Regions from separate parts of the Microbacterium sp. UBA7513 genome, predicted to be linked through region 4. Evidence: predicted binding sites of a transcription regulator. Region 4 holds the regulator's gene; each other region holds the start of a gene.
What was found. The regulator LexA, encoded in region 4, represses DNA repair genes until DNA is damaged. The targets are predictions, from matches to a motif close to TCGAACANNTGTTCGA.
Positions count from the first base shown of each region.

Region 1: a site for LexA is predicted at 5,711-5,726, ahead of recA (recombinase RecA). Genes of this name have one in related genera too.
Region 2: a site for LexA is predicted at 1,731-1,746, ahead of B2W79_RS14400 (HNH endonuclease signature motif containing protein). Genes of this name have one in related genera too.
Region 3: a site for LexA is predicted at 4,108-4,123, ahead of B2W79_RS12855 (HNH endonuclease signature motif containing protein). Genes of this name have one in related genera too.

Region 1 is NZ_DLNJ01000029.1:12,320-20,039, reverse strand. It holds gene dapF (diaminopimelate epimerase) at 1-537, opposite strand, end outside; gene B2W79_RS15160 (dihydrofolate reductase family protein) at 547-1,095, opposite strand; gene miaA (tRNA (adenosine(37)-N6)-dimethylallyltransferase MiaA) at 1,130-2,041, opposite strand; gene miaB (tRNA (N6-isopentenyl adenosine(37)-C2)-methylthiotransferase MiaB) at 2,038-3,582, opposite strand; gene B2W79_RS15145 (regulatory protein RecX) at 3,632-4,105, opposite strand; gene recA (recombinase RecA) at 4,495-5,568, opposite strand; gene B2W79_RS15135 (DUF3046 domain-containing protein) at 5,792-6,019, opposite strand; gene B2W79_RS15130 (helix-turn-helix domain-containing protein) at 6,019-6,387, opposite strand; gene B2W79_RS15125 (CinA family protein) at 6,535-7,041, opposite strand; gene pgsA (CDP-diacylglycerol--glycerol-3-phosphate 3-phosphatidyltransferase) at 7,031-7,720, opposite strand, start outside.
Region 2 is NZ_DLNJ01000025.1:51,779-59,498, forward strand. It holds gene B2W79_RS14395 (glycosyltransferase family 2 protein) at 1-271, shown strand, start outside; gene B2W79_RS14400 (HNH endonuclease signature motif containing protein) at 357-1,700, opposite strand; gene B2W79_RS14405 (hypothetical protein) at 1,831-1,995, opposite strand; gene B2W79_RS14410 (hypothetical protein) at 2,010-2,165, opposite strand; gene B2W79_RS14415 (hypothetical protein) at 2,276-2,890, opposite strand; gene B2W79_RS14420 (hypothetical protein) at 3,001-3,240, shown strand; gene B2W79_RS14425 (ParB N-terminal domain-containing protein) at 3,195-4,529, opposite strand; gene B2W79_RS14430 (MerR family transcriptional regulator) at 4,823-5,458, opposite strand; gene B2W79_RS14435 (monooxygenase family protein) at 5,529-6,047, shown strand; gene B2W79_RS14440 (hypothetical protein) at 6,060-6,233, opposite strand; gene B2W79_RS14445 (hypothetical protein) at 6,350-7,348, shown strand; gene B2W79_RS17670 (DUF2599 domain-containing protein) at 7,424-7,720, shown strand, end outside.
Region 3 is NZ_DLNJ01000022.1:115,381-123,100, reverse strand. It holds gene B2W79_RS12865 (sugar-binding protein) at 1-1,081, shown strand, start outside; gene B2W79_RS12860 (Cmx/CmrA family chloramphenicol efflux MFS transporter) at 1,196-2,416, opposite strand; gene B2W79_RS12855 (HNH endonuclease signature motif containing protein) at 2,720-4,078, opposite strand; gene B2W79_RS12850 (alpha/beta fold hydrolase) at 4,181-4,945, shown strand; gene B2W79_RS12845 (ABC-F family ATP-binding cassette domain-containing protein) at 4,988-6,838, shown strand; gene B2W79_RS12840 (Na+/H+ antiporter) at 6,878-7,720, shown strand, end outside.
Region 4 is NZ_DLNJ01000022.1:6,002-13,721, forward strand. It holds gene B2W79_RS12275 (SseB family protein) at 1-134, opposite strand, end outside; gene priA (bifunctional 1-(5-phosphoribosyl)-5-((5-phosphoribosylamino)methylideneamino)imidazole-4-carboxamide isomerase/phosphoribosylanthranilate isomerase PriA) at 118-864, opposite strand; gene hisH (imidazole glycerol phosphate synthase subunit HisH) at 977-1,612, opposite strand; gene hisB (imidazoleglycerol-phosphate dehydratase HisB) at 1,609-2,226, opposite strand; gene B2W79_RS12295 (histidinol-phosphate transaminase) at 2,223-3,317, opposite strand; gene B2W79_RS12300 (LysM peptidoglycan-binding domain-containing protein) at 3,397-3,765, opposite strand; gene lexA (transcriptional repressor LexA) at 4,049-4,735, shown strand; gene metE (5-methyltetrahydropteroyltriglutamate--homocysteine S-methyltransferase) at 4,815-7,124, opposite strand; gene B2W79_RS12315 (methylenetetrahydrofolate reductase) at 7,146-7,720, opposite strand, start outside.

The DNA.
Region 1 (7,720 bases), on a different contig from region 4:
TTCGAGGAGGCCGAGCTCCGCGTCGGACGCGAGCGCCACCACGACGTGCGGATTCCCGACGTCGATCCCCAGGCCCGGACGGGTGACGGTCAGCCCGTCCGCGCGCACCAGCGGGTCGTCTCCCGACAGCTTCCACGCGCCGAGGTCGACCTGATAGCCGCTCACGCTGCGCGTGACGTCACGGATCCCCGCTCGGGTGCCGATCGGAAGCGTGCTGCCGGGCTCGATCGCCGCGAGACCGGAGCGGACGAGGTAGTGGGCGAAGACGCGGATCCCGTTGCCGCACATCTCGGCCACGGAACCGTCCGCGTTGCGGTAGTCCATGAACCATTCGGCATCCGGCTCTTCTGCCAGGGCCGCTGCACCCTCCGGGATAGCGGAGGATCGCACGACGCGCAGCACCCCGTCGGCGCCGATCCCGAAATGCCGATCGCAAAGCACCGCGACCTGCTCCGCGGTCAGCTCCAGCCCGCCATCGGGGTCGGCGATGATGATGAAATCGTTGCCGGTACCGTGCCCCTTGGTGAATGCGACCATGCGACCAGTCTAGGGAGCCGAAGGCCCAGCAGCGGCTCCTGCGACGCGATAGCGCCCGCAGAGGAAGCTGCGGTTGCGGGCCACCTCGATCAGTTCCAGATCGAGTCGCCGCGGCAACAGCGGGGCCCCGCTGCCGAGGGTCACCGGTGCGTACTGCACCCAGACCTCGTCCAGCAGCCCCGCGTCGGCGAACTGCCCGGCGAGGTCTCCCCCACCGACCACCCAGAGATCCTTGCCACCCGCGGCGTCGAGCATCGCCGCGTGCACGTCGCGGATGTCGGCACTCGTCACCCGGACATCGGCCCCCTCCGGCACCGTGAGATCACGATGCGACAGCACCCACGTAGGCTGCGTGTACGTCCAGCGGCCCTCCTCGTGGCGCATGACCCACTCGAACGTGGATGCCCCCATCACGAGCGCACCGATGCTCTTCTCGAAGGCGGGGTACGCCATCGGGCCCTCCATGTCGATATCCTGGCTCAGCAGCCAGTCCAGGGAATGCTCGGCAGTGGCGATGAAGCCGTCCAGGCTGGACGCGGTGAAGTAGTGAGTGGCCATACGCGCATGCTCGCACGGGCCACCGACATCGCGGTCAGTCCCGCAACAGGTCGGCGACGGCCACGGGTGGCGTCACCCACTCCAGCTCCGGGTAGCGCTTGAACCACGACACCTGCCGACGTGCGTAGCGCCGCGTGAGCGCCTGCGTCTCGGCGATCGCCTCCTCGGCGGTGGAGCGTCCGTCCAGCTGTGCGAGCGCCTGCGCGTATCCGATCGCCCGCGGGGCTGTCGTCCCCCGCTCCAGACCGCGGTCCCGCAGCCCGGCGACCTCGGCCACCAGGCCGTGCTCCCACATCCGACGCACGCGCGCATCGAGGCGGGCGACGAGCTCGCCCCGATCCACGTGCAGCCCGATCAGACGCGTGTGCGGATACCAGAGTGTGGGTCTCTCCGGCAGTGCCGCTCCGTGCGTCGCACTCCCCTGCTCGACGACTTCGAGGGCCCGGACCACGCGTCGCCCGTTGCGCGGGTCCACCCGCGCCGCGGCCTCCGGATCGCGCACACGCAGCCGCTGGAGCAGCGACTCGACACCATCACGATCCAGTTCCTCCTCCAGACGCGCGCGGATGGCGGGGTCCCGAGGCGGAAAGTGAAACTCGTAGACGACGCTCGAGACGTAGAGTCCTGATCCGCCGACGAGGATCGCGTCGCCGCCTGCCGCGTGGATCCGCTGCACAGCCTTTCGTGCAAGAGGCTGATACCAGGCCACGGCGGCGTCCTGCGTCACCTCTCGCGCGTCGAAGAGGTGGTGCGGAATGCCGCGACGTTCGGCGACCGACAGCTTCGCGGTGCCGATGTCCATGCCGCGGTAGAGCTGCATGGCATCGGCGTTGACGATCTCCGCCGGGTTGCCGCGCTGTCGGAGCTCCTCGGCGAGATCGAGCGCCAGATCGCTCTTCCCCGTGCCGGTCGCGCCGACGACGGCCCAGAGCCGAGGCGCGGTCACACTCCGATGCGGAGGGTCGGCAGGCCGAGGGAGACAGCGCGCGGAGCGCCGTCGCTCGGTGCCGGCACGGCGCACGACTCGGCCTGTCCCCGATCCCAGGCGTCGCCACCGCGCGTCCGGCGGATGCGGAGCGGGGCACCCGTCGGGTCGTCGGCGAGGAGGTGGAACGGCGCGGCGTGCGTCACCGTCACCGTGACGACGTCACCCGGCCGCGGCAGCTCCGACCCGGGAGTGACCTCGAAGTGCACGAGCCGGTTGTCCTGCGCCCGCCCGGTGAGGCGACGCGTCTCCGTGTCCTTCTTGCCTTCGCCCGTGGACACGAGAACCTCGACCTCACGGCCGACCTGCTTCTGGTTCTCCTCGAGCGAGATGCGCTCCTGGAGCGCGATCAGCCGGTCGTAGCGCGCCTGCACGACCTCCTTGGGCACCTGGTCGGGCATGGTCGCCGCCGGGGTCCCTTCACGGATCGAGTACTGGAAGGTGAAGGCGCCGGAGAAGCGCGACAGCTCGACGACGCGCATCGTCTCCTCGAAGTCCTCCTCGGTCTCGCCGGGGAAGCCGACGATGATGTCGGTCGTGATGGCCGCATGCGGGATGCGCTCGCGGACGCGGTCGAGGATGCCCAGGAAGCGCTCGCTGCGGTAGGAACGGCGCATCGCCTTGAGGATCCGGTCGCTCCCCGACTGCAGCGGCATGTGGAGCTGCGGCATGACGGCGGGCGTCTCCGCCATCGCGTCGATCACGTCGTCCGTGAAGGCGGCGGGATGCGGGCTCGTGAAGCGGATGCGCTCGAGGCCCTCGATCTCGCCGGCGGCACGGAGGAGCTTGCCGAACGCCTGACGGTCGCCGAACTCCACCCCGTACGAGTTCACGTTCTGCCCGAGGAGCGTCACCTCGATGGCGCCGTCTTCCACCAGCAGGCGGATCTCGTTGAGGATGTCTCCCGGCCGACGGTCCTTCTCCTTGCCCCGGAGGCTCGGGACGATGCAGAAGGTGCAGGTGTTGTTGCAGCCGACGGAGATCGACACCCAGCCGCTGTGCGCGGAGTCGCGCTTGGTGGGGAGGGTCGACGGGAACACCTCGAGGGACTCGAGGATCTCGAGCTCGGCATCGCCGTTGTGGCGCGCGCGCTCCAGGAGACCGGGCAAGGACCCCATGTTGTGCGTGCCGAAGACCACGTCGACCCAGGGAGCCTTGTCAAGCACGGCCTGCTTGTCCATCTGCGCCAGGCAGCCGCCGACGGCGATCTGCATCCCGGCCTTGCGGCGCTTGACGGCGGCCAGGTGCCCGAGGGTGCCGTACAGCTTCCCGGCGGCGTTGTCTCGGACGGCGCAGGTGTTGATGATCACCACGTCGGCTTCGGCTCCGGCCTCAGCGCGGATGTAGCCGGCGCTCTCCAGGGATCCGGACAGACGCTCGGAGTCGTGGACGTTCATCTGGCAGCCGAAGGTGCGCACTTCGTAGGATCGCTGGCGCCCGTCGTCGTCGACGGCCGCCGACGACGCGCTGATGATCGTCGGTTCGCTGCGGGGGATAGTCATGATGCTCCCATTGTACGAGCGTCACCGAGAGCCGATCGCGTGCGAACCGTCAGTCGGAATCCACGAACCGGACGCCGGAGGGGCCCCCGCCGAACGAGGCTTCCCGCAGCGCCGTCTTCGCCGCGTTCATGGCGACCGCTCCCCCGTACCCGCGGCGAGCCAGCTGTCCGACCAATCGGCGAAGCGCCGCGTCCGGATCGAGACGTCCCATGGAGCGGGCCTTGGTCCGGGCGAACTCCAGCGCCCGCTCGGCGTCGTCGTCGGGAAGCTCGTCGAGAGCCGCGTCGATGACCTCACGGGGGATGCCCCGCTGCGACAGCGCTCGGGAGAGGGCGACCCGGCCCTGCCCCTTGCGTTCGACACCGGCCGTCACGAGGAGCTCCGCGAGCACGGCGTCGTCGAGGTAACCCCGCCGTACGAAGTCGTCGATCACGTCGTCGATGGCGTCCGTGGCGAGTCCGTGTCCCTTCAACACCAGCCGGGCCTCGGAGATCGACAGCGACCGCGTTCGCAGCTTCCGCACCAACGACTCCTCCGCCGTCGTTCGGATCTCCTCCGCCGACGCGTCGCTCTCTGCGTCCGTTCCCTCTTCTGTCGCTCGGGACACGCCGCCGACGGCGCGCAACCTGGTGGTCTTCCCGCCCACGGAAGCGGCTCGCGTCGAGGCACCACGAGCGGGGTGCCGGGCGCTGGGGGAACCATCGTCAGCCGACGATGATCCTGCGGGCGCGGGCTCGTGCCACGTCGAGCGCCAGAGTCCCGCAGCGTCCGCCTGCGACCCAGACCGCACAGGCCGAGCGGACGACGGGTCGTCTGCCCCGCTATCAGCCGGACGCTCGGTGCGCGCAGCTCCGCCGAAGAGAGGGATGATGGGGGCGATCCGCTCGGAATCGCCCCCACGCTGATCACTCATCAGGCCGGGCGACGCTCAGCCAGCTCATCAGCACCCGGAGCCGCGGCCGGGCCGCCGATACCGAGCTTCTGCTTGATCTGACTCTCGATCGCCAAGGCGATGTCGGCGTTGTTGAGCAGGAACGTTCGCGCGTTCTCCTTGCCCTGGCCCAGCTGATCGCCGTCGTAGGTGTACCAGGATCCGGACTTCTTGACGATCCCGTGCTCGACACCGAAGTCGATCAGGCTGCCCTCGCGGGAGATACCGACGCCGTAGAGGATGTCGAACTCCGCCTGCTTGAACGGCGGGGCCATCTTATTCTTGACGATCTTGACGCGGGTGCGGTTACCTACCGCGTCCGTGCCGTCCTTGAGCGTCTCAATGCGGCGGATGTCCATACGCACGGAGGCGTAGAACTTCAGCGCCTTACCACCGGCGGTGGTCTCGGGCGAGCCGAAGAACACGCCGATCTTCTCGCGCAGCTGGTTGATGAAGATCATCGTCGTGTTGGTCTGGTTGAGCCCACCGGTGAGCTTGCGGAGCGCCTGCGACATGAGGCGGGCCTGCAGACCGACGTGGGAGTCGCCCATCTCGCCCTCGATCTCGGCCTTGGGCACGAGCGCCGCCACCGAGTCGATGACGATGATGTCAAGGGCGCCGGAGCGGATGAGCATGTCGGCGATCTCGAGCGCCTGCTCACCGGTGTCGGGCTGGGACACGAGCAGCTGGTCGGTGTCGACGCCGAGCTTCTTCGCATACTCGGGGTCGAGGGCGTGCTCGGCGTCGATGAACGCAGCGATGCCGCCGGCCTTCTGCGCGTTCGCGACGGCGTGGAGGGCCACGGTCGTCTTACCGGAGGACTCCGGACCGTAGATCTCGACGACGCGGCCGCGCGGGAGACCGCCGATGCCCAGGGCGATGTCGAGGGAGACCGAACCCGTCGGGATCGACTCGATCGGCTCCCGGACTCCTTCGCCGAGGCGCATGATCGCGCCCTTGCCGTAGTTGCGGTCGATCTGTCCGAGGGCGGCGTCGAGGGCCTTCGACTTGTCGCCGCCGGTGGGGATCTGCAGGTTCTTGGGTGTACGCGCCATGACCTCTCCTAAGGTGTCGTTTCCTGTGAGACCAACGCTAGAAGACGGCACTGACATGAGGACAGAGGAGGATTCTCCCCTGTGGACAGTCGGCCACTCGTGGTCACAGGTCCCGTGATTCGCTCACCAGCATAGCCCATATGGGAACAGGTGTTCGATATATGTCGGCGTGTCGGGCGAAGATCTGTCCGAACCACCAGGCATGCCGCAGCCCCGGATGAGGTCAGAACGGCGTCGACCGGGGCTTCTCCTTGCCGAGGCGACGGGAATCGGGGACGCCCATCGAATCGCACACGGCGATCCAGATGTCGCGGGGTTCGATGCCGCGACGGAACGCCTCGGCGGCGGTGATCGACCCGATGCTGCTCAGGGTGAGGTCGGTGTGGAGTGAGGCCGCGCGAGCCTCACCGAACTCCTCATTCATGAGGGTCCAGTAGAGGGTGTGGCGCATTACGGCTTGGCTGCCAGCCGCGGAGACGGATATCCGCCGGGGTGTCCGAGGATCTTGTCCGAGAGCTCCTGCGGGATGGTGTCCGGGATCTCGACGCCCTCTGCCAGGGCGAAGCGATCGGAGACCTCGGTGAGCAGCGCCGAGACGGGGAGATCGAGGGCTTCGCAGATCGCCGACAGGAGTTCGGAAGAGGCTTCCTTCTGTCCGCGTTCGATCTCGCTGAGGTAGCCGAGCGAGACGCTGGCTCCCGTGGAGACATCGCGCAGCGTCCGTCCCTGACGGCGGCGAGCGGAACGCAGGGCGTCGCCGATTTCAACTCTCAGTAACATTGTGCGTCCCTCCCTTTGCTCGCGCGATCGTGCATTCAACTTTACAGCCCGGCCGCGCGGACGCGCCAACCTGGGCGGGTGAGATCGGGGTATTGCCAGTCCTTTCGGAGAAACCGGCACGGTGGCATTTCAGTGCGTATGTCATGTTGATGAGACAACCGCTGAGACAGGGAACTTATTCCGCGCTCATTCACCGCCGGGACCGAAGGCGAGTTTCGTCGTGAACTCGCCGAGGCGCTCGACCATGGTCTCGACCGTGGCCCGCCGGATCGCCTCCCGGTCCCCCGTGAAGTGATGCTCGAGGACTTCTGCTCGGGAGCCGAAGGCGACAGCCGTGAAGACGAGTCCGACCTCCTTGCCGTCCTGCGGATCGGGTCCGGCGACCCCGGTGCACGAGACCCCGATGTCGGCGATGCAGGCGCGAGCGGCTCCGACGGCCATCTCCGCGGCGACGTGCGGGTCGACGGGTCCGGTCTCCTCGAGACGGTCGGCATCGACCCCGGCAAGGGTCGCTTTGAGGTCGGTGGCATAGGTGACGAGTCCCCCGCGGACGACCGCGGAGGCGCCGGGGACGTCGACGAGAGTGGAGATGAAGCGTCCCGCGGTGAGCGATTCCGCCGAGGCGACCGAGAGTCCCAGCCGCGTGCACGTGGCGATGATGCCCCGGCACGTCGCGAGAAGGTCAGCGGCCATCGTCGGACTGTGACTGGCCCGGAGTGCCGTCATCGCGAGTGCCACCAGGGTTGCGTTCGCCGAGGTTGCCGCCGCTGTCCGCATTGCCGGCAGGTGCGCCTGCCTCCCCCGCATGCGCGGCGCGGGCGAGCTTCGCCGCCTGGATGCAGTAGTCGACGCCGGTGACGATCGTGACGATGATCGCGGCGACGAGGACGAGCCACGCGATGACGAGGAGGACGACGGCGACGGTCCCGGGCACGAGGAACGCGAGCGGCTTCCACAGGAGCAGGAGGCCGATCGCCACGGTCTGGAGGACGGTCTTGATCTTGCCGCCGCGGGAGGCGGGCATGACGGCGATGCGGATCATGAAGAACCGCAGCACCGTGATGCCGAGTTCCCGCACGAGGATGATCACGGGCACCCACCACGGGACCTCGCCGACGACGGCGAGGCCGATGAGAGCCGCTGCCATGAGCGACTTGTCGGCGATCGGGTCGGCGATCTTGCCGAAGTCCGTGATGAGGTTGTACTTGCGGGCGAGGTCACCATCGATCTTGTCGGTGAGCATCGCCAGGAGGAACACCGCGAGCGCCCACCACCGCATCGTCATGTTCTGCCCGCCGTCGCCCAGAAGCAAGACGAGGAAGACGGGAACGAGCAGGATCCGCACGACCGTCAGCGCGTTGGGGAGGTTCCA
Region 2 (7,720 bases), on a different contig from region 4:
CCCGATGAAGGTGTTCCGTGAGGACGGTGCGCGCGAAGCCGACCTCACCGTCGCCGTACGCTACGCCGGCTGGATGTTCACCGCTCCGCTGACAGCGGCTCCCGACGTGACGGCACACCTCGGCAGGTCGCCGCTCCTCGCGGGCCGGCGGGTCGAACTCGTGCGTAACGAGGACGGCAGTCTCCGGCTGCGCCGCGAGTGGCCGGGCGGCGCGTGGCGCGACGCCCTGGCGCGTGCCGCCCGCCGCGTCCGCTCCCGACTTCGCCGCTGACAGGCGAGCGCAGCGCACCCCTCCCCCTTCGGGCGCCGTTCGCCCGAGACCCCGACGCCCGGCATCGCGAGCAGCCGCTACCCACTCACGCCGCGACATCGAAGCGCGCCCGTCCGCCCAGCCGCGGCGTGCGCCGCGGGTCGACCCACCGCGGCGGAAGGAACCACGGCCGGCCGGCCACACCGGAACCCTCGATGACGATCTCCCACCCGTTGTCGTGGATGCGGTGATGGCAGGTCTCGCAGAGCAGGATCCCGTTCGCGAGATCGGTCGGACCTCGGTCGCGCTGCCACCAACGGAGGTGGTGAGCCTTCGTCATCCCCGGGGGAAGCCCGCACATCGCGCACCCGCCGTCCCGCTCGACCAGCGCCAGGCGTTGGGCTCGCGTGAAGAGGCGCTTCTCGCGACCCCAGTCGAGGACCTCGCTCGCCCCGCCGAGGACGCAGGGGATGACGCCGCCGCTGGCCGCCATCCGCCGCGCAGCGCCGATGTCGATCACCTGGTCGAGCCCGTCGATCGTCGCCGACCCGGTGCCGGCCTGCAGGTCCTCGAGGGACACGCGCACGACCACCGTCGCCCCGGCGAGCGGCACGCGATCGCCCTCGCACCCGAGCACATGCCCGCAGAAGAGGGCCAGCGCATCGGCCTGGATCATCGCGACAGTCCGCCGATCCGCGTCCGGCGCACCGGCGTCCGAGGCGTCGAGGCGGGCCGCGAAGACGGCGGACACGTGCCCCCGGATCGCGGTGACGACCGGCGCCGCGGTCTCGGCATCGAGCTGCGCGTGCAGGTGCACCATGCCGTCCCGTTCGAAGATGCGCAGTCCGCGCCGAGCGCGCTGCTCCTCCGCCCGTGGCGCCACGCCGTCGGGGTCGAGCCACGCTTCGGCGCGGAGAACGAGCTTGCGCACTGCATCGAGCTCAAGGCCCTCGGCTGCACCGGTCAGCACGCGCTCCGCCTCGGTGATGCGCTCCATCCCGGCGGCCACGCGGCAGCGATCCAGAAGGGCGACGAGGAGTGCCGCCGCCGGCGCACCGAGGGCACCTGACGCGAGCGCTTCCCGGAGGAGCGGGTACCGCGCGGGCAGCGGCGCTCCGAGCAGATCGCTCCGCGGTGACGTCGCCTCTCCCACCTTCACCAAGCGCTGAGCCTCTCCCGCCGAGATGCCCGTCACCGCGGCGATGAGCTTCGCCGCCGTGCGATACCCGCGCTGCTTGGCCAGGCTGTCGGCCCTGAGCTCCGCGCGCGACTCCCGAGCGATGCCGGCGGCCACGTCGACGTGCATCGCGTCGAGCCGGCGCTGCAGACGCCCGATCGCGTCGACGACGTCGACGAGTTGCGCGCGGGAGAGCTCTGTCGCCTCGTCCGCGGCGCCCCACGCCTCGTCGAGGCGATCCATCGCCTCGCGCAACCCGGACATTTTCGACATGCTTCATTATATCTCCGAGAGGCTCGACTTTCGAAGATTTGTTCTAATGAATGCCGGCATTCCGCGGGGTGGCAAAGGCCCTCGCGCCCGCACCGGGACTGCCCACGCCCGGTCACCTGGGCGTAAGCGGTCAGGAGGTCGCCGTCGATGTCGTCTCGACGTCGATCGAGCCGAACGGAAACGGACTGAAGACGGCCCAGGAGTCGCCGGTGAACTGATCGATCGGGATCAACGCGAACCACACGTGCGAGACGACGACCGCGACCACGACGGACAGTCCGACTCCGCGCAGCATCCACTCCAGTGTCCTCAGCGCCGCGCGCTCGCCGGCCACCTCATCACGCGACCGAGCGCGAGCAGCACCGTCATGAACACGGGGTAGAGGAACGCGGTGACCAGCCACCAGAGGAGGACGCGGCGGATCGCGGCGATGACCACGGCCCCGGGAAGTGCGGTGGATGCCATGTCCGGGGAGGCGGACGGGGCGAGCGTCGATGTGCGCGGCTCCTAGCGGGCGGTCGCGTTCATCCTGAGGGACGTGGGGGTGGGACGGAAAGCTCACAGGGTGACGACGCCTACGGCGTGAGCACTCTCGTCTTCGACTCGTCGTAGAGATAGCTCTTTCCGGATTCGATCTCGACCAGGGCGCCTCGCGTATCGCGGAACCACCACGCTCCCGCCGAGTCGCAGAACGTGAGCTCCACATACGGCGCGAGCTTCCGCGCGGGACCCTTTGCCCAGGTGAGCCAGCGCTCGAGCCCCCGCTCGGTGAGCCGGACCTCCATCGGGTTCCGCCCGCTCGGCGGAACCACTCGCGTCTTCGCCGCGTAAGAGCAGACGCTGCCGAGCTGTATGCCGAGCGTCACCTCGTACACCGGCGCGGACCCGAGGTTCTGAACCCGCAGTTCGACGTAGTTCTCACCATCCTCGTTCCGGCGGACCACGGTCCACGCCGAGACCATCTCAGCCTGCTGACGTTTCATCGCCGCTGACGCGCGATCCTCGCGGGCCCGCTCCAGCCTGTACGCGCGCCAAGCGGCCCAGCCCGCGAAGAATGCGGCCACTGACGCGAGCACCGTCATCATCGCCGCGAACGAGTCCGGATTCCAACCCCACTGCATGCTGAACACTCCTCCGATTTCGTAGCCGCCCGTTTCGAGGCTAGCGACGATGGCGCGGACGGCTTGCATCGGAGCGATATCTCGCAGGGGGTGCTGCTTTCAGCCGCATCGAGTGCGGCGGCGGGCCCTCCAACAACGGAGAGGACACCCGCCCGGAGCCCACCGCGCATATGGGTGGCATGTCGACCACATGGTTCCGCTTCCACCACATCATCACCTTCGTCGCCCCGCATGCTGAGCTGCTGTTCGACATCGGCATCGGGCTTCTTGAACTCACGTCACCTTCCGGACGCACGCTGGAGAGCTGCATTCCACTCGGCCTCGACATCCTGAAGCTGCTCTGCGAGATCGCGAAGGAAGCTCTCCCCGGCTATCAGCCGCCAGCGATGCCCTCGCCCCGTCGAGGCCGGACCGCCTGAACAACCACTCCCACGTCATGGAACGCCGCGTGCATGGCATCCGCATCGATACCCACCCCGATAAGCATGCTCGCGAACGGCGCCTCTCCCCGCGCCGTCGGTGCGGCGCCTCTCCCGGGCTCGAACCGCAGGCGGCCCGTCAGCTCGACCCGGGGATACCCGCGTTCGGTGAGATTCGCCACATACTCGGCGCCGAGACGGGCGGGCAAGAGAACGACGGCCCGTTCGACACGACCGGCATCGACCTCACGCAGAAGCCGCCGGACGAAGTGGGACGCTTTCGCCCAGGGCGGGTTCATCCAGAGTCGCGACGGAGAGACATCATCATTCGCTCCGTCCGTAGGCCCTAGCGTCGAGGCTGTCGGCGGATTGGCCCACGAGGCGACCGAGAGCGCATCATCCTCGGCCGTCAGATGCCACCGGGCGGGAACACTCCGCCCCGGTTCGGCCGCCACGTCTCCGTCGATCTGCCCCAGTACCGACTCCACGCGGCCGATGAGCCACGCTGGTGTGAGCCACTCATCCGTCGCTGACGTGCGGATGGTCTCCAATCGTGCTGCCGTTACGCCCGCACGGTCACGTCGGGCGCGCCGGCTGGCTTCCGTGACGGTCAGGTTCCCATCGAGAACCTCGCGGGTGAGCTCGGCATCGGCGAGGAAGGTCCGCGCCGCACGCACCAGCCGGACGCTCACGCCTGCCGCACGCGCCGCGGCGTCCTGGGTCATGCCGAGGCCTGCAGCATTGCCTTGCTGGCCGGTGGTTCGCGTCGCCAGAGCCGCGGCGACGGCCGCCCGCTGACTTGTGGAGAGATGGCGCCGAGTGACGTTGTTGGCGAGCACGAACGCTCGCGCCGCAGCTTCGTCACCTGCGAGCTTCTCCACCACGAGAGGGATTCCCAACCGCTCGCACGCGCGTGCGCGATGGCGACCGTCGATGAGGTACTCGACCCCATCGGCAGCGACCCAGGACGTCGCAGGCACGTACTGGCCGTTCTCGGCGATGCTCCGCGACAGTGCCTCGAACTCTTCCGCGGGAATCTCAGGAAGGAGTAGCGCGAGGTCGTGCAGCGGGAGGGTGGGAGCCGAGGCGCGCATCACACCAAAGTACAGAGACGCGTCGCCATCTCCTCTCATACCTCCGTCCGAACACGCGCCGAGAGGGTGAACAAGCAGGGCCACAGCCGAGGCCTTGAGGGCGCGCTCGACCGTCAACTCGGCGACGACGTAGAGGAGCGACGCCACCGCATTCAGGAGGTGTTCGTGGCTCAGGTCCAGGATGGCGCCTAGCATCCTTCTGCCTGACGATGTGTAGCAGCGTACCGGCCGGCCGGGTAGTAGCGGTCCAAGCGAGCGCAGGCTGGACGCGCGCTCTCCCCGACTCGCCACATCTAGCGCGAACCGGCGAACACCTCCGGTCTTCACGCCTAAGCCCCTCACCCTGCGCACTCGTGCGTTGTCTCTGCTCGATGGCCTTTCTGACCGAAGCGCCTTGAGCTCAGAATCCCGCCGGAGCGACACGGCAGTGTCTCGTTGGATAGCGCTCTTCGATGCGTAACTCTTCGAGCACCTTTCCACGAACGTAGCTACAGCAAGCGAGCTTCTTGATTTGGCACGCGAACCCCAAACCGCTCCCCCGAACTCACCTGCTGCGCCACCCGCCGCAACGCCAGCAACAACGGCTCCACCAACACCGACCCCAGCACCACGTACCGCACGGCCGCCTCCGCAGACTCCTCCGGCACCCCCGCGATCTCCGCATCCGCTATCCGCCGTGCACTTGCGAGGTACTCCGTCATCGCCGCCTCCGGAACCGTGAACCCGACGCGCTCCAGCCCCTGCAACGCTCGCGCGACCGCATGCAGCACCGCCGGGTCACACATCCCCGGCTTCCACCCGAGCCGGGTGGCGAGCGCCTCGGCGCCGGCGAGGTCCAACGAGTCATCGGCCGGCGGGGTGATCGCGGCGTGCGCGGTCCCCAGCAGCTCGTGTGGGTTCGAGGGCGGATCATCCAGCGCCGCGACCACCCGTCGCGTCTCGGCAATGCTCACGCCCGCGTCGAGCAGTGCTCGGATGACGCGCAGCCGCTCCACGTGCTTCTCGCCATAGACGGCCTGCGTCGCGGAGGTGCGCTCTCCCTCGGGCAGCAGGCCCTCGCGCAGGTAGTACTTGATCGTCGGCACGGTCACGCCGGTCTGCGCTGACAGTTCGGAAATCCTCATGGCCACCTCTTGACTTCGATAGTAGCGCTATCCATTATGGATAGCATCGCTATCTAGTTGAGGAGTCGCCATGTCGAAAGCCGTCACGGGCCGCATGACCCACCACCACGAGGGCGAGCTCGTCGTGTTCCACATCGGGATGCAGATCAACCGGTGGTGGCGCCCCGACCTGTGGCTGCCTGCGTTCGTGGCCATGCCGCGTATGCTCCGCGAGCTCAGCACCGAACCCGACTCGGGCCTGCTCGGCTACCAGCTCCTCCTCGGATCGGGCGGGCCCTACGTCGTGCAGTTCTGGTCGTCCGTCGACAAGCTCTACGCCTATGCGTCGAACCCGGACCAGCAGCATCGTCCGGCGTGGACCGCCTTCAACCGCGCCGCCCGCAAGGCTCCGGGAGCGGTCGGCGTGTGGCACGAGACGTTCCTCGTCGACACCGCCGAGAGCGTGTACGTCTCGACGAAGCGCATGGGCCTCGCAGCCGCGACGGAGCACGTTCCCGTACCGCGACGCCACCACCGTGCGCAGGCGCGATTCACGGATGGGCGGACGGCGGCCCCCGCGGCAGCGCCCGCGCACGACCCAACGGCGTGAGGCAGGTCGCGCTCAACGTCCGGACGGACGGCGAGGTGCGGATGGCATGCGCCCCCGGCCACGGCTCCGGCGACGCGCGATCACTCGCGCCACCGCGCGCACGAGCAGGAACGCGAGCACGAGGATCACGACCGCGACCGCTGCGGTGATGGCGAACCCGGTCCAGCTGAAGAACGACGCGTCCATGCCTGGATCCTAGCGCTCCGCATGCTCCTGGGCAGGCCCCTCGAATATATTGCATACGTCGTCGTATGAGGTCTTCAATTGGTCACAGGCGGGCAATTGATCTGATCGGAGAGAACGTGCGCAAACACCTCAGACTCGCCAGCCTGCTCACCGCTGCGATCGTCGGCTCATCATCCCTCGCAACCGTCCCGGCCGCCTCCGCGGATACCGGTGCGGACGGAACCGACCTCGCGACCGAGGAGATCGTCGCGCTGGTCACGGAGGTCGCGCCCGTGCCCATCACCGCTGCCCAAACGACCGAGAGTTCCGAGCAGATCGTGGCCACCCTCGACGGCGGCGGAAAGGCCACGATTGCCGCGGCACCGGACGACGGGATCTCCGTCCTCTTGCCCGACGGTGAGGAAACGATGTCCGTGTCGCTTCCCGGCGCTGGCCACCTTGATGACGCGACCGTCGGAGAGGACGGGTCAGTGACCTATCTCGGCGACGCGAACACGCCATCGATCAACGTCATCGCCGGCGAGGAGGAGATTCGCGCGAGCGCGATCATTAGCGATGCCTCGCAGACCGAGCGCTTCGAGTACGACTTCGGCGGAGGGGTGTCGGTCGAGGTCCAGCAGGACGGTAGTGCGATCGCCTATATGGCCGAAGAGGTCACCGACCCGGACACGGGCGCGACGTCCCTTGTCGAGAAGATCATCGCCGACGTCGCGGTGCCATGGGCGCGGGATGCCGCCGGCGTCAACGTGCCGACACGATACGAGTCATCCGGATCGGCTCTGATCCAGGTCGTCGAGCACCGCGGCGGCGACTACGCGTACCCGATCGTCGCGGACCCGACGTTCGACCGCCCCAACTTCTTCCAGTACCGCATGCGATTCAACCGAGCGGAGACGGCCATCATCTATGACAAAGGCCTTGGCGCACTCGGAGGGCTCGCGTGCGGGACCATGGCACCCGTCTGCCTCCTCGCCGCGGGATCACTGGTGTGGAACGCCGGCATCGCTGAGAAGTCCCGACCGAAGAAGTGTGTGCAGGTGACGGCGACCCAGCCCTATGTCGTCCCCGGTCTCGTCTGGTGGGTCGATACCTACCGCGGCGGACCTTGCCGGTGAGGAACAGACGATGAAGCCCACGTGGTTCTCAACGATCACACGCCCTCGAAGCCATCTCATCGCGACCCTGTGCGTATGGGGCTGGTTCCTTGCGGTGCTCGTGGGAGCGAACTCCGTGCCCCAGCTCGCTCCGGCGCTCGAAGCGACTGCGGCGGCGGGCGCCGCTGTGTGGTTCGGCGCGATGATGAAGCGATATCGCAACGCGCGCCGTCATACCTCTCCGCCCGGGCCCACACCGTGAGCCACGGCCGGGGCTCCTGTCAGAGAGCGCGACGATGCCGGACAGCCGCTCGCCCGCGCCGGTCATGGAACCTCGACGCTTGGCGGCCTGACGTAAGGTACAGCGACGTCTTAACGGCAGGATGCAACCCG
Region 3 (7,720 bases), 110 kb from region 4:
CGCGGGCGCATTCGCCCTCACCGGCTGCTCCTCGGAGCGCGGCGGTGACTCGGGTTCGGGGTCGGGCGAGGAGACCGCCTCGGGCTTCGACGCCGGCTCCACGATCGGTGTCGCTCTGCCGGACAAGACCTCGGAGAACTGGGTCCTGGCCGGTCAGCTGTTCACCGACGGCCTCGAGAAGGCCGGCTTCAAGGCGGACGTGCAGTACGCGCCCGCCAGCAACACGGTCGCCGAGCAGCAGAACCAGATCCAGGCGATGGTCACCGGCGGCGCCAAGGTCATCATCATCGGCGCCAAGGACGGCAAGCAGCTCACCACGCAGGTGGAGGCCGCGCGCGACGCCGGTGTCGCGGTCATCGCCTACGACCGTCTCATCGAGAACACCGACGCCGTGGACTACTACGTCGCCTTCGACAACTTCGAGGTCGGCAAGCTCCAGGGCCAGGCGCTGCTCGACGGCCTCGCGGAGCGCGCGGGTCACGAGGCGCCGTACAACATCGAGCTGTTCTCGGGATCGCCGGACGACGCCAACTCGGCGGTGTTCTTCAACGGGGCGATGGAGGTGCTGCAGCCGAAGATCGACGACGGCACGCTGAACGTCGTCTCCGGGCAGACCGAGATCTCCCAGACGGCGACCGAGGGCTGGAAGCCGGAGAACGCCCAGCGCCGCATGGATTCGATCCTCACGTCGAGCTACGGCTCGGAGACCCTCGACGGCGTCCTGTCCCCGAACGACACTCTCGCCCGCGCCATCATCACTTCGGCGCAGCAGGCCGGCAAGCCCGTCCCGGTGGTCACCGGTCAGGACTCCGAGGTCGAGTCGGTGAAGTCGATCATGGAGGGCGTGCAGTACTCCACGATCAACAAGGACACCACGCTGCTCGTGGAGCAGGCCATCAAGATGGTCGGTCAGCTTCAGAAGGGCGACGAGGTCGACGTCAACGACACCGACCAGTACGACAACGGCAAGAAGGTCGTCCCGGCCTACCTGCTCCCGCCGGTCATCGTGACCAAGGAGAACGCGGCCGAGGCCTACGCCAACGTCCCGAGCCTCCTCGAGATCGTGAAGTCCTACGAGTAAGGACGAGCGAGACCGTCCCCGTTCCCCGCGAACGACGGACAACGACACGACGAGCCGTCCGGACCTTCGGGTCCCGGCGGCTCGTCGCCGTTGCCGCGCGTCCCCGTCTTGCCGTCAGCCGACGGGCCGCCATCGCCGCATCGCCAGGGCGAGGAGGAGCGCCGCCGCCGTCAGCGTGGCCGCGAGGGCGACGGGGGAGAGCGGGCCCGCCCCGCTCGCGAGGATCCACGCTCCCGCCGCCGGCCCGATCACGGCGCCGATGTTCAGGGCCGCGGTCGCGTAGGACCCTCCCATGGTCGGGGCGCCGGACGCGGCGTTCAGCACGCGGGCGATCAGTGTGCTGCCGACCGCGAAGGACAGCACGCCCTGCACGAAGACAAGGGCGAGAAGGGCGACGGGACGGGGCAAGACCGCCGCCCACAGGATCCAGCCGCCCAGGAGAAGTGGCCCGGCGACCGCGAGCAGCATCCCGGCGTGGTGGTCGGCGAACCGACCCGCGATGGTCACGCCGAGGAACGACCCGCAGCCGAACAGGACCAGCGCGAGGGGGACCGCAGCGTCGGGGAGGCCCGCGACTTCGGTGATGACCGGCGCGAGGAACGTGAAGACCGCGAAGGTCCCCGCGTTCACCAGGGCCGCCAGGCTCATCGCGACGGCGAGACGCGGTGTCCTCAGGAGCGCGAGCTCCGCACGCAGAGACGGCGCGGGCCCGGGGAGCGGTGTCGGAGCCGGCGCCGTGCCTGGTGCCGACCCTGGCACCGACCGGGGTCGGACGTGCGCCGCGCCCCGGATCGTCGTCGGCACGCCTCGGAGGATTCCGAGCAGTGCGGGGAGACAGAGGAGTGCGACGGCGGCGAAGGTGGCGCGCCAGCTGAGCGCGGCGCCGAGCACCGCCCCGGCCAGGACGCCGACCACGGTGGCGATCGTCGTGCCGGAGAGCAGCACCGCGAGACCGCGGCCGGTGCGTTCGCCGGGGACGAGGAGAGCGACCGTGCGGAGTGCGACGGCGAGGAAGCCGGCGTTCGCGAGGGCGCTGAGCACGCGCGTGACGAGCAGGAGCTCGAATGCGGAGGTGGCCGCGCCGACGACGTGGCATCCGGCGAAGAGCACGAGGCAGGCGATGAGCGTGCGACGTGGCGGCCAGCCGCGCGCGAAGGCGGCCAGGGCGGGGGCGCCCACGACCATGCCGACGGCGAAGCCCGAGGTGAGAAGCCCGGCCGTGCCGACCGCGACGTCGAGGTCGTCCGCGATCGCGGGGAGGAGTCCCGCGAGCATGAACTCGGAGGTGCCCATGACGAAGACCGCCAGGGCAAGGGCATAGAGGGGGAGAGGCATCGAGTGCTCCGAAGTGAGAGGGAAGAGGAGTGCTTCTCGTCACCACGGTCAGCGCCCGGGTCACCGGCGCGCGCCCGCCGACAGGACGGACGAAGGGATCAGCGGTTCACGGGGCTGACGGTGTGACCGGCAGCCCCCGACCTGTCTGATTCGGGACTCGACATGCCCTCCACCCTACGGCTGACCGGTGTGCCTGCGTGATCGGTGTACCTGCGTGATCGGTGTGCAGGCGTGATCGGTGTGCAGGCGTGATCGGTGTGCAGGCGTGATCGGTGTGCAGGCGTGATCGGTGCGCTCGCGTGTTCAGCCGGTGGTGGTCCTGGCGTCGGGCGAAGACCACGGAGGTTCCTCGGCGAAGGTCACGGTGTGCGGAGGCGGCGGTCGGTCGATGTAGGTCCGGCCGGTGGGGCTCGTCCACTCCAGAACGCCGCCCGGCCCCTGCTCGACGTGCCATGGGGAGTGGTGTTTGAGCATGTGATGCCGTCGGCAGAAGGTCGCGAGGTTGTCGTGCACGGTCTCGCCGCCGAGCGCCGCATCGTGATTGTGATCGAGGTCGCACTTCCGCGGCGCGAGGCCGCAGCCGGGGAAGCGGCAGCGTTGATCGCGGGCCCGCAGGTGTCGGCGGAGGTCTTCGCTCGGGCGATACCGGTCGACGGCCAGCAGTGCCCCGCTGATCGGGTGGGTGAGCACCCGGTCCCAGCCGCTCGCCGCGCCGGCGAGGCGCCGGGCCGTGGCCGGATCGATCGGGATCATCCCGTCGAGCTCGGCGGCGAGGATCGGAGCGCCGTCCATCGTCCCGTCCTGCTCGCCGTGCATCAGCTCGCCGTGCATCAGCGTCAGCACCGGCACGGTGACCTCGACGCGCGCCCGAAGCTCGGAGAGCAGGCCTTCCTCCGAGTCATGCCCCGCCGGAGCGCCGGTCAGGACGAGATCGGCGAGCAGATCCGTGCGCAGCTGATCCACCGTCCTGTCGTCGCGGACGCTCTCCTCCGCCTCCGGGCGCCGTGCCCGCGCGTTCTCCTCCCGCACGGCCTGCGCCATCTGGGAGAGCCGGTCGTACATCCCGTGCACGAGCGCCGCCGGGCCGCGGGCGCCGAGTTCGGCCATGCCGTCATCGAGGTCGGTCACCCACACCCGCCGCAGCTCCCTGGCGTCACGGTGTCGCTCGACGAGCGTCCGCTCCTGGAACCGGTCGGCCAGTCGGCGCACCTGGCGACGCACCCTGTTGGGCGACTCCACCGCTGCGACCTCGACAGCCTCCTCGGCGAACCGGGCACGATCATCGGCGTCGTCGAGGTGGGCCCCCGCCTCCACGATCACGCGCGCATGCGCGGCGCTGATGCGCCCGGCGCCCTGGGCCTCCCAGACGGCGGGGAACCGTTCGACCAGCCAGGACGCATCGGACATCCGCCGCTCGATGGTGCGGTCGCTGACGCGCTGTGCGGCCCCGATCTCCGCGGCGACCGTGCGGATCGCCATGTCGCCGCCGTCGGGATGACACGCCTGCCGAGCGATGTCGACCGCAAGTCGCCCCGCCATCGCGAGCAGTCCGTCGCGGGCCGCCTGCATGCTGCTCAGCGTCTTCTCCGCCGCCTCCAGCCCCTCCACCAGATCGGCGAGAATCGCCATCTGGGAGTCGGTCGCGTCGAGCAGTGCGGGCATGACGTCAGTCCATCACCGACCACTGACATTCGAACGAAGATTCGAAGGAATCTGGCCGAAAGTCGTATCACGAAAGGATAACGACCGTGGTTGACTGGCTCCGTGCTCCTGAACGTCATCGAAGCCGGGGAGGGCGACCGCATCGCCGTGCTGCTGCACGGCATGATGGGGTCCGCCGAGAGCTGGCACCGCGTGGTCCCGCTGCTCGTGGAACGGGGTTTCCGCGTGCTCGCGCTCGATCTGCCCGGCCACGGCCTCTCGCCGCGTGATCCGGAGCTCACGATCGAGACGGCGGCCGACGCCGTCGTCGCCACGCTCGCGCAGACGGCGCTCCTTCCGGGGGCACGTTCCGCAGCGGGGCACGGGGCCGCCTCCCCGCTCGCCGTCGCCGTCGGGCACTCCTTCGGTGCCACCGTGCTCGCCGCCGCCGCGCCCCGCCTCGACCCAGGCCTCGCCGTCTACGTCGACGCGCCGCTCGCCCTCCAGGGCGGCCAGAACCGCGCCTCCCTCATCTCGCAGTACGAGCACGACCGCCGCGCGCGCATGTCGCCCACCGAACTCCGCAAGCTCCGGCCGTTCTACTCCGTCGACGACGCCACGGTCGAGGCGCGGGCGGCCGAGCGCTTCGATCCGCCAACCGCGGCCTCCGTCTCCTGCGGGGAGGATGGTCATTGGACCGCCGCCCCCGGCTCCATCGTCGTCCGCGCGGAACCCAGCGCCTGGGTCACCGACGAGGACGCGCGGCGGTTCGAGCACGGCGGGGTGACGGTGCGGAGCATCCCCGGAGCCGCCCACACCGTCTGGTACAGCCACTTCGAGGTCTTCACCGCCGCGCTGCCGGAGCTCTTCGCCCCGTCGCTGGTCTGACCGGGAGACCGTCCGACGCGGCGCGACTACCCTGGAGAGGACATGGCACATCTTCTCGGGGCCGAAGCCCTGCACCTCGAATACCCGACCCGCGTCGTCTTCGACGCCGTGACCCTCGGCATCGAGGAGGGTGACCGCATCGGCATCGTCGGCCGGAACGGCGACGGCAAGTCGAGCCTTCTCGGCATGCTCGCCGGCACGAAGGAGCCGGACTCCGGCCGGGTCACCGTCCGCGGCGGCACTCGCATCGGCGTGCTGGACCAGGCCGACACCCTCCCCGACGACATCACGATCGGCGCCGCCGTGGTCGGAGACATGGCCGAGCACGAATGGGCCGGGGACGCCCGCGTCCGCGACGTGATCGAGGGACTGCTGACCGATCTTCCCTGGGACGCGCAGATCGGCTCCCTCTCCGGCGGACAGCGCCGCCGCGTGTCCCTCGCGAAGCTGCTCACCGCTGACTGGGACGTCATCGCTCTCGACGAGCCGACGAACCACCTCGACGTCGAGGCGATCACCTGGCTCGCCGGACACCTCAAGAAGCGCTGGCCCGCGAACGCCGGAGCCCTCCTCGTCGTGACCCACGACCGGTGGTTCCTCGACGAGATCTGCACCGAGACGTGGGAGGTGCACGACCGCATCGTGGAGCCCTTCGAAGGCGGCTATGCGGCGTACATCCTGCAGCGGGTCGAGCGCGACCGCATGGCGGCGGCGACCGAGGCGAAGCGGCAGAACCTCGCCCGCAAGGAGCTCGCCTGGCTGCGCCGCGGTGCCCCGGCCCGCACCAGCAAACCCAAGTTCCGCATCGATGCGGCCAACGAGCTCATCGCCGACGTGCCCGAGATCCGCGACAAGGTCTCGCTGCAGTCGCTCGCCGTCTCGCGGCTGGGCAAGGACGTCGTCGACCTGCTCGATGTGGGGGTGACGTACCCTTCGGCAAGCTCAGGGACCCAGACTTCGACGGGATCAGGAGCCGGCGGGAAGACCGTGCTCAAGGACGTGGAGTGGCGGATCGCCCCGGGCGAGCGCACGGGGATCCTCGGCGTGAACGGTGCCGGGAAGTCCACGCTCCTGGGGCTCATCTCCGGCACGGTCGAGCCCACGGAGGGGCGGATCAAGCGCGGGAAGACCGTGCAGGTCCGTACGCTCACGCAGCGCCTCGACGAACTCCTGCCGCATTGGAACGACCCCGTGCGCGTGGTGATCTCCGGTCTGCGCACGTCCTACACGCTCGGTGCCGGGTCGAAGGCGCAGGACCTCACACCAGGACAGCTCCTGGAGCGGCTCGGGTTCTCGTCCGCCCAGCTCTCCACTCCGGTGAAGGATCTCTCCGGCGGTCAGCAGCGCCGGTTGCAGCTGCTGCTCGTGCTGCTCGACCAGCCGAACGTGCTCATCCTCGACGAGCCCACGAACGACATGGACACCGACATGCTCGCCGCGATCGAGGACCTCCTCGACTCCTGGTCGGGCACCCTCCTCGTCGTGAGCCACGACCGGTACTTCCTGGAGCGGGTGACGGATCAGCAGTACGCGATCCTTCCCGGTCCCGACGGCGCGGGGCGCCTGCGCCACCTCCCGGGCGGCGTCGACGAGTACCTTCGGCTGCGGCAGCGCGTCGAGAGCGCCCCGACGACCGCGACGGCGGCATCGGCCCCCGCAGCGAGCGGTCTCGACGGCGCGGCTCTCCGGGCGGCGCAGAAGGAAGCCGCCGCCCTCGAGCGTCGCATCCAGAAGCTCACGCAGCAGGTCGACGCGGCCAAGCACGCCCTCGCCGACCACGACCAGTCCGACTATGCGGGCCTCGGCGAGCGCATGAAGGCGATCACGGCGCAGGAGGGCGAGATCGAGGAGCTGGAGCTGCGCTGGTTCGAACTCACGGAGCAGATCGGCTGACGGAGGAATATCCTTCTCCCACGACTGTTGGGAGTAGCGATGGAAGGCCTCGAAGTAACCGTCCTGCTCGGACTCACGATCCTCGTCGGAACCCTGATCGCCCCGCGCGTGCGTCTCGCGCTGCCCCTCGTCCTCGTCATCCTCGGACTGCTGCTGGGCTTCATCCCGCCTCTGCGCGAGGTCCAGCTGCCGCCGGAGACCGTGCTGCTGCTGTTCCTGCCGGTGATGCTGTTCTGGGAGAGCCTGACGACATCGCTGCGGTCGATCCGCCGCGACTTCCGCTACATCGTGCCGATGAGCACGCTCCTCGTCGTCGCCTCCGCGTTCGCGGTGGCCGGCATCGGCGTGCTCTTCGGCATGCCCTGGGAGATCGCCCTCATCCTGGGGGCCGCGGTCGCGCCGCCCGACGCCACGGCCGTCGCCGCCCTCGGCCGGCTGCTGCCGCGTCGGATGTTCATGAAGCTCAAGGCCGAGAGCCTGACCAACGACGGCACCGCGCTCGTGCTCTATGCCATCGCGGTGTCCCTCGCGCTGGGCGGCCAGGTCACGCCGCTCTCGGTCACCTGGGACGTTCTGGTGTCGTACGTGGGCGGGATCGCCGCGGGGATCGTGGTCGCGGCCCTGGCCACGCTGCTGCTGCGCCGCATCTCCTCCACCATCGTCATCAACGTCACCCTGCTGCTCGTGCCGTTCTCCGCGTTCCTGCTCGCCGAGCTCGTCCACGCGTCCGGCGTGCTCGCCGTGGTCGTGGCCGGGCTCATCATCGCCTGGGTGTCGCCGCGCGTGACGACGGCGGCCTCGCGCCGGCAGGCCGACGCGGCCTGGCCGTTCGGCGTCTTCCTGCTGAACGGGGCGCTGTTCGTGCTCATCGGCCTCGAGGTG
Region 4 (7,720 bases):
GCCGGGTCCGCCGAGCCGTCGTCCGCCGCATGCGGGTTCGACTCGAAGCTGCGGCCCTCCCAGGGCACCCCGGCGGAATCGGCCCGGTTGTGCGACTCGGGGCCGCAGGCGTGGGGGTCAGTCTCCGGCGACATCCAGGGCCTCCGCGAGCGTGAAGGCGCCCGCGTACAGAGCCTTGCCGACGATGGCTCCCTCGACGCCCAGGGGCACGAGGTCGCGCAGCGCGGCGATGTCGTCGAGGTTCGAGATGCCACCCGAGGCGACGACCGGCTTCGGCGTGCGCGAGGTCACCTCGCGCAGCAGCTCCAGGTTCGGGCCGCGCAGCGTGCCGTCCTTGGTCACATCGGTCACGACGTAGCGGCTGCAGCCGGCGTCCTCGAGGCGCTCGAGCACCTCCCAGAGGTCGCCGCCCTCCTTCGTCCAGCCGCGCGCGGCGAGCGTCGTGCCACGGACGTCGAGGCCGACGGCGATCGCCTCCCCGAAGCGGCTGATCACGTCGGCCGCCCACTCCGGGTTCTCCAGCGCGGCGGTGCCGAGGTTGATGCGGGCGGCACCGCTCTCCAGAGCTGCCTCCAGGCTCGCGTCGTCCCGGATGCCGCCGGAGAGCTCGACATTGACGTTCTTGAACTGCTTGATGACCTTGCGCAGGATCGGCGCGTTGCTCCCGCGACCGAACGCCGCGTCCAGATCGACGAGGTGGATCCAGGAGGCTCCCTGCGAGACCCACTCCCCGGCGGCGTCCAGCGGGTCGCCGTAGCTCGTCTCGGTCCCGGCCTCCCCCTGCGTGAGACGGACCGCCTTGCCGCCGGCGACGTCGACCGCGGGAAGGAGCGTGAGCGAAGGGGACTGCGCGAAGTCGTTCATGGGGTCCTTGGTTCGGGTGGGTCTGCGGCCCGAGAGGGCACGAGAGACGAGGGTAGTCCGCCGCGAGGCGCGGGACAAACCGCGTGACGCCGGGCGCCGACGCGGCTCGGGGTCAGAGGCTCTGCACCCAGTTCCGGAGCAGCCGGATGCCGGCGTCCCCGGACTTCTCCGGGTGGAACTGCGTCGCCGAGAGCGGGCCGTTTTCGACGGCCGCGAGGAAGGGGCCGCCGTAGTCCGCCCACGTGAGCACGGGCTGCGGGAACGGCGGGATCACGTCGAGCTCCCAGGACTGCGCGGCATAGGAGTGCACGAAGTAGAAGCGCTCCTGCTCGATGCCGCGGAACAGGACCGTGTCCTTCCCCGGCTCGACGGTGTTCCAGCCCATGTGCGGCAGCACGGACGCGTCGAGCTCCGTCACGGCGCCCGGCCACTCGCCGAGGCCCGCGGTGTCGTGCCCCCGCTCGACGCCGTGCTCGAAGAGCACCTGCATGCCGACGCAGATGCCGAGCACCGGTCGGCCGCCCGCGAGACGACGGCCGATGATCTCGTCGCCGCCGTGGGCGTGCAGAGCATCCCGCACCGCCTGGAAGGCCCCGACACCGGGCACCACGAACCCGTCTGCCTCGAGCGCCTCGGCGCGGTCGCGCGTGAGGACGGCGTCGGCTCCCGCGGCGACGAGGGCCTTGACCGCGGAGTGGACGTTGCCGGACTCGTAGTCGAAGACGGCGACCCGGGGCGCGGCACTCACAGCGCGCCCTTGGTGGACGGGATGCCGTCGACGAGGGGATCCAGGGCCTTCGCCTGCCGGAACGCCCGCGCGAACGCCTTGAACTCGGCCTCGGCGATGTGGTGCGGGTCGCGCCCGCTCAGCACCCGCACGTGCACGGTCAGCGCGGCGTTGACGGTGATGGCCTCGAAGACGTGCCGTACGAGCGATCCGGTGAAGTGCCCGCCGATCAGGTGGTGCTCGAAGCCTGCGGGCTCCCCCTCGTGCACGAGGTACGGGCGACCGGAGATGTCGACGACCGCCTGTGCGAGCGCCTCGTCCAGGGGCACGAGGGCGTCGCCGTACCGCGAGATGCCGGACTTGTCCCCCAGCGCTGCGAGGATCGCCTGGCCAAGCACGATCGAGACGTCCTCCACGGTGTGGTGGGCATCGATGTGGGTGTCCCCTGAGGCCCGCACGGTGAGATCCGTCAGCGAGTGCTTCGCGAACGCCGTGAGCATGTGGTCGAAGAACGGCACCGACGTGTCGATGCGGCTCGCACCGGTGCCGTCGAGGTTCAGCTCGACCTCGACGGTGGACTCCGACGTGCTGCGCACGCGGCTCGCGGTGCGTGCGGTGGGCGCGGGGATGGTCATGATGCCGATCCTATCGAGGCCAGGGCGTCCAGGAACGCCGTCGTCTCCGCCTCCGTGCCGGCGCTGACGCGCAGGTGGCCGGGGATGCCCACGTCGCGGACGAGCACGCCGCGATCGTACAGCTGCTGCCAGGTCGCCTGCGGATCCGCGACGCCTCCGAACAGCACGAAGTTGGACCACGAGAGGTGCGGCGTGTAGCCGAGCGCTTCGAGCGTCGCCGTGATGCGGTCCCGCTGCTCCACGATCTCCTGCACCATGCCGAGCATGACGTCGGCGTTGCGGAGAGCGGCGACGGCGGCCGCCTGCGTCAAGGCGCTCAGGTGGTACGGCAGCCGGACGAGGCGCAGCGCGTCGATGAACGCCGGATCGGCCGCGAGGTAGCCGACGCGGGCACCGGCGAAGGCGAACGCCTTGCTCATAGTGCGGGAGACGGCGAGCCGCGGCCGTCCTTCCAGGAGGGTGAGGGCCGACGCCGCATCCCGCGGCGCGAACTCCTGGTAGGCCTCGTCGACGATCACGACGCCGCGGGCCGCCTGGTACACGGCCTCCACCACGTCGAGCCCCAGCGGGGTGCCGGTCGGGTTGTTCGGCGAGCAGAGGATCACGATGTCGGGGTCCGCCGCGCGCACCTGCTCCGCCGCCTCCTCCGGGGTGACCGTGTAGTCGGGCTGACGGGTACCGGCGATCCAGGACGCGCCGGTCCCCTTCGCGATGAGCGGGTACATCGAGTACGTGGGAGCGAAGCCGAAGGCCGTGCGCCCCGGTCCGCCGAAGGCCTGGAAGATGTGCTGCAGCACCTCGTTGGATCCGTTGCCCGCCCAGATCTGCTCCGGCGTGAGGCCGTGACCCAGGTAGTCGGCGAACGCCTCCCGCAGCGTCGTGAACTCACGGTCCGGGTACCGGTTCACGTCTCGGATCGCCACGGCGATGTCGTCGAGGATGTCACTGGCGACGTCGTCGGGAACAGGATGCGTGTTCTCGTTGACGTTGAGGGCGACCGGCAGCGGGGCCTGAGGTGCGCCGTACGGGGTGAGTCCGCGCAGATCGTCGCGGAGCGGGAGATCGTTGAGGGAGAAGGTCACCCTTCCCATCTTAAGAGGAGCACGGAGCGCCGAGGTCATCGTGACGATCGGATGGTCACGGACCGGAGGCAGGACCTCGGGCTCCGCGTCAGTCGGTGTACCGTGCCGGGAGCGCGAGCTCCTGACCGACCTGGAGCTCACCGCCGCGCAGGAGGTTCATCCGGCTGATCTCGCCGATGACATCCCGCGGGTCGGCGTCGGGAGCGATGCTGCTCGCGATCGACCAGAGCGTGTCACCGGGCATGACCGTGACGGTCTCGACGGAGACGGCCGGTGCGTCTACACCGGAGGCGATCGCGCTGCCCCCGCCGATGGCGGCGAAGGCGATGCCCGCAGCGAGCGGGACGGAGGCGAGCGCGAGCAGGGTGCGGCGGCCGCGGGCCGTGATCCGCAGCCGGGTGGCCGGACGGGCCGGCGCCGGAAGGGCGGTCGCGGTGCTGAGGCTCATGCTGCTCATGTCTGCTCCTTACTGTCCCGGCGCCGGAGCCCGGGGAGGTTGGCGTAGCTTTCGCATCCGCGACTCGGCCGGGAGCCGTGGATGCGAAGCTACGTTCCGAAGATATCTTCGAGTTCGAACATCTGTCAAGCCGTCTTCGAAACCACGCCCCGCGAATCGGCCGACACGCTCGAACAGATCTTCCAGATCGGCGCTTTTCTCGGATACGGTTTCGATAAGGACACCCCACCACGGGCCACCGACATTCGAAGCGGCACGTCGGATCACGCAGTGAAGGAGCACCATGAGCGACACCTCAGCCCTCGAGTCCGAGGCGCCGCGCACCCGCCGTCGCAAGAGCCTCAGCCCGAAGCAGATGGCGATCCTCGAGGTCATCCAGGCCTCGATCGCGCAGAACGGCTATCCGCCGAGCATGCGCGAGATCGGCGACGCCGTCGGGCTCAAGTCGCTGTCCAGCGTCACCCACCAGCTCGGTCAGCTCGAGCTCAGCGGCTACCTGCGACGCGACCCGGGCAAGACGCGCGCCATGGAGGTCCTCATCGACCTGCCCGGCACCGGCGCGGAGAACCCGGCGGACGTGGCGACCCCCGTGGGCGATGCCGCCCTGGTCCCCCTGGTCGGGCGTATCGCCGCGGGCGTGCCGATCACGGCGGACCAGCAGGTCGAGGAGATCTTCCCGCTCCCCCGGCAGCTCGTCGGCAAGGGCGACCTCTTCATGCTCAAGGTCTCCGGGGAGTCGATGATCGACGCCGCCATCTGCGACGGCGACTGGGTCGTCGTGCGTTCGCAGAACACGGCGGAGAACGGCGAGATCGTGGCCGCCATGCTCGACGGCGAGGCGACCGTCAAGGTGCTGCGCCGTCGCGACGGCCACACGTGGCTGCTGCCCCGCAACTCCGCGTTCGAGCCGATCCTGGGCGACGAGGCGGTCGTGCTCGGCAAGGTCGTCGCGGTCATGCGCGCGGTCTGAGACGCCGTATCGTCGGAGACGACGACGAAGGCCCTCCCGGTGCGCCGGGAGGGCCTTCGTGTGTCCGGGGACGACCGCGTCAGGCGGTGACCACCACGTCCTCGCGCACCCGTCGGGTCGCCTCGACGATGTTCCGCAGCGACGCCGTGGTCTCGGCGTAGCCGCGGGTCTTCAGACCGCAGTCCGGGTTCACCCAGAGCTGCCGGAGCGGGATCTCGTCGACCGCACGCCGGAGCAGGGACTCGACCTCCTCCACGGTGGGCACGCGCGGCGAGTGGATGTCGTACACGCCGGGGCCGATGCCGTGGTCGAAGCCCACCTCGGCGATGTCCGCGACGACCTCCATGCGGCTCCGGGCCGCCTCGATGGAGGTCACGTCCGCGTCGAGCGCACGGATCGCGTCGATCACGACGCCGAACTCCGAGTAACAGAGGTGGGTGTGCACCTGCGTGGCCGGTGCCGCGCCGCCCGTGGCCAGTCGGAACGACGCGACCGACCAGTCGAGGTACGCCGGCTGGTCGGCCTGCTTCAGCGGGAGCAGCTCCCGGAGCGCCGGCTCGTCGACCTGGATCACCTGGATGCCCGCGGCCTCCAGGTCGGCGATCTCATCGCGGAGCGCGAGCGCCACCTGGTTCGCGGTCACGCCCAGCGGCTGGTCGTCGCGGACGAAGGACCACGCGAGGATCGTGACGGGGCCCGTGAGCATCCCCTTCATGTGCTTCGCCGTGAGCGACTGGGCGTACGCCGACCAGGCGACCGTGATGGGCGCGGGACGCGAGACGTCGCCCCAGAGGATCGACGGGCGCGTGGCTCGCGAGCCGTACGACTGCACCCAGCCGTGCTGCGTGACCGCGAAGCCGTCGAGGTGCTCCGCGAAGTACTGCACCATGTCATTGCGCTCCGGCTCACCGTGCACGAGGACGTCGAGACCGAGGTCCTCCTGCAGGGAGACGACCGCGGCGACCTCACGGCGCAGGAACTCCTCGTAGTCGTCCTCGGGGATCTCGCCACGGAGGAACTGGGCGCGCGCGCGACGGATGTCGCCGGTCTGCGGGAAGGAGCCGATCGTCGTCAGGGGCAGCGCCGGCAGGCCGAGGGCGTTCTGCGCCTCCTCCCGCTCCTGGTACGGGGCTCGGGCGAAGTCGGCGTCGCTCAACGCACGGGCACGCACCTCGCCGTCGCGCACGCCGGGAGCGGTCAGGCGGTCCTGCAGCGCGGCGGTCGCGGCGTCCAGCTCGGCCGCGATCGCCGTGCGCCCTGCGGACAGGCCGCGGGCGAGAGTCACGACCTGCTGCACCTTCTGGTCCGCGAACGCGAGCCACGAGACGAGACGCTCGTCGAGCGCGGTCTCGTCGTCCACATCGTGCGGCACGTGCAGCAGCGAGGTCGAGGTCGATGCCGACACCGGGGCCCCGAGCGCACGGAGCGCCTCCAGAGAGTCGAACGCCGCGGAGAGGTCGCCACGCCAGATGTTGTGACCGTCGATCACACCGCCGACGAGGGTCTTGCCCTCGAGGCCCGGCACCGCGTCGGGCACGGTGCCGCGCACGAGATCCACGGCGATGGCCTCGACGGGGGCGGCGGCCACGGTCGCGAACGTCGCGCCGAGGCTCGCGTACGGCGCCGCGACGAGGATCGAGGGCCGCTCTTCGGCGTTCCCGAGCACCGCGAGCGCGCGCTCCGCGGCGGAGGCGAGCTGCGCGGGCGTCGCCGGCAGCGACTCACTCACGAGGGCGGGCTCGTCGAGCTGCACCCACTCGGCGCCCGCGGCGCGCAGACGGACGAGCAGATCGACGTAGACCGGCAGCACGTCCTCCAGCCGCGAGAGCGGCTCGAAGCCCTCCGGAGCGTCGTCCGACGCCTTCGCGAGCGCCAGCAGGGTGACCGGCCCGACGACCACGGGACGCGTGACGAAGCCGGCGGCGACGGCCTCGGCGACCTCGCGCACCAGGCGGTCGCTGGCGAGGGAGAACACCGTCTCCGGCCCGATCTCCGGCACGAGGTAGTGGTAGTTCGAGTCGAACCACTTCGTCATCTCCAGCGGCGCGCGCTCGCCCTCGCCCCGGGCGACGGTGAACAGCGCGGGCAGGCCGATCGTGCCGTCCGCCTCGCGGAGGTCGTCGAAGCGGGCGGGGATCGCGCCGACCGTGACGGCGGCGTCGAGGACCTGGTCGTAGAAGGAGAAGGACTCCGGGATGGACGAGTCCGTGCGGCCGAGGCCGAGCTCCGCCAGGCGCTCGCGGGTCGCCGCGCGCAGCTCCGCGGCCGTCCGCTCCAGCTCCTGCTCGTCGATGCGGCCGGCCCAGAACGCCTCGACGGCCTTCTTGAGCTCGCGGCGACGGCCGATGCGGGGGTAGCCGAGGATGGTGCCCTCGGGGAATGCGGTCATGGTGTTTCCTTTCGGCGGGGACTAGTGCCGGAGCGCCGGGACGATGCCGGCTTCGGCGAGGACGGTCAGGACGGTCTCGTGCTGGTTGAAGGCGTACAGATGCACGCCGGGGGCCCCGCCGGCGACGACGTCGGCGGCGAGGCGCGCGGCCCAGGAGATCCCGATCTCCCGCCGCCCTTCGGCGGTCGGCTCGACATCGAGGGCGACCGAGAGCTCGCTGGGCAGGTCCTCCCCGGTCAGCTCCAGCACCCGGGCCAGCCGGGCCGGCGACGTGATCGGCATGATGCCGGGGAGGATCGGGATGGTGACGCCTCCGGCGCGGGCGCGCTCCACGAAGGCGAGGTAGTCATCGGGGTGGAAGAAGAGCTGCGTGATGGCGAAGGTCGCCCCCGCGGCCTGCTTGGCGAGCAGCGCCTCGACATCCTGCGTGCGGTGCGTGGCCCGGGGGTGCCCCTTCGGGAACGCGGCCACCGCGATGTCGACCTTCTGCCGCGGGGCGACGAGTGCGGCCCCGGGGAGACCGGGGACCGGAGACTCCTGGTACGGCGCGCGCTCGGCCTGCACGCGATCGATGAGCTGCACGAGCTGGGCGGCGC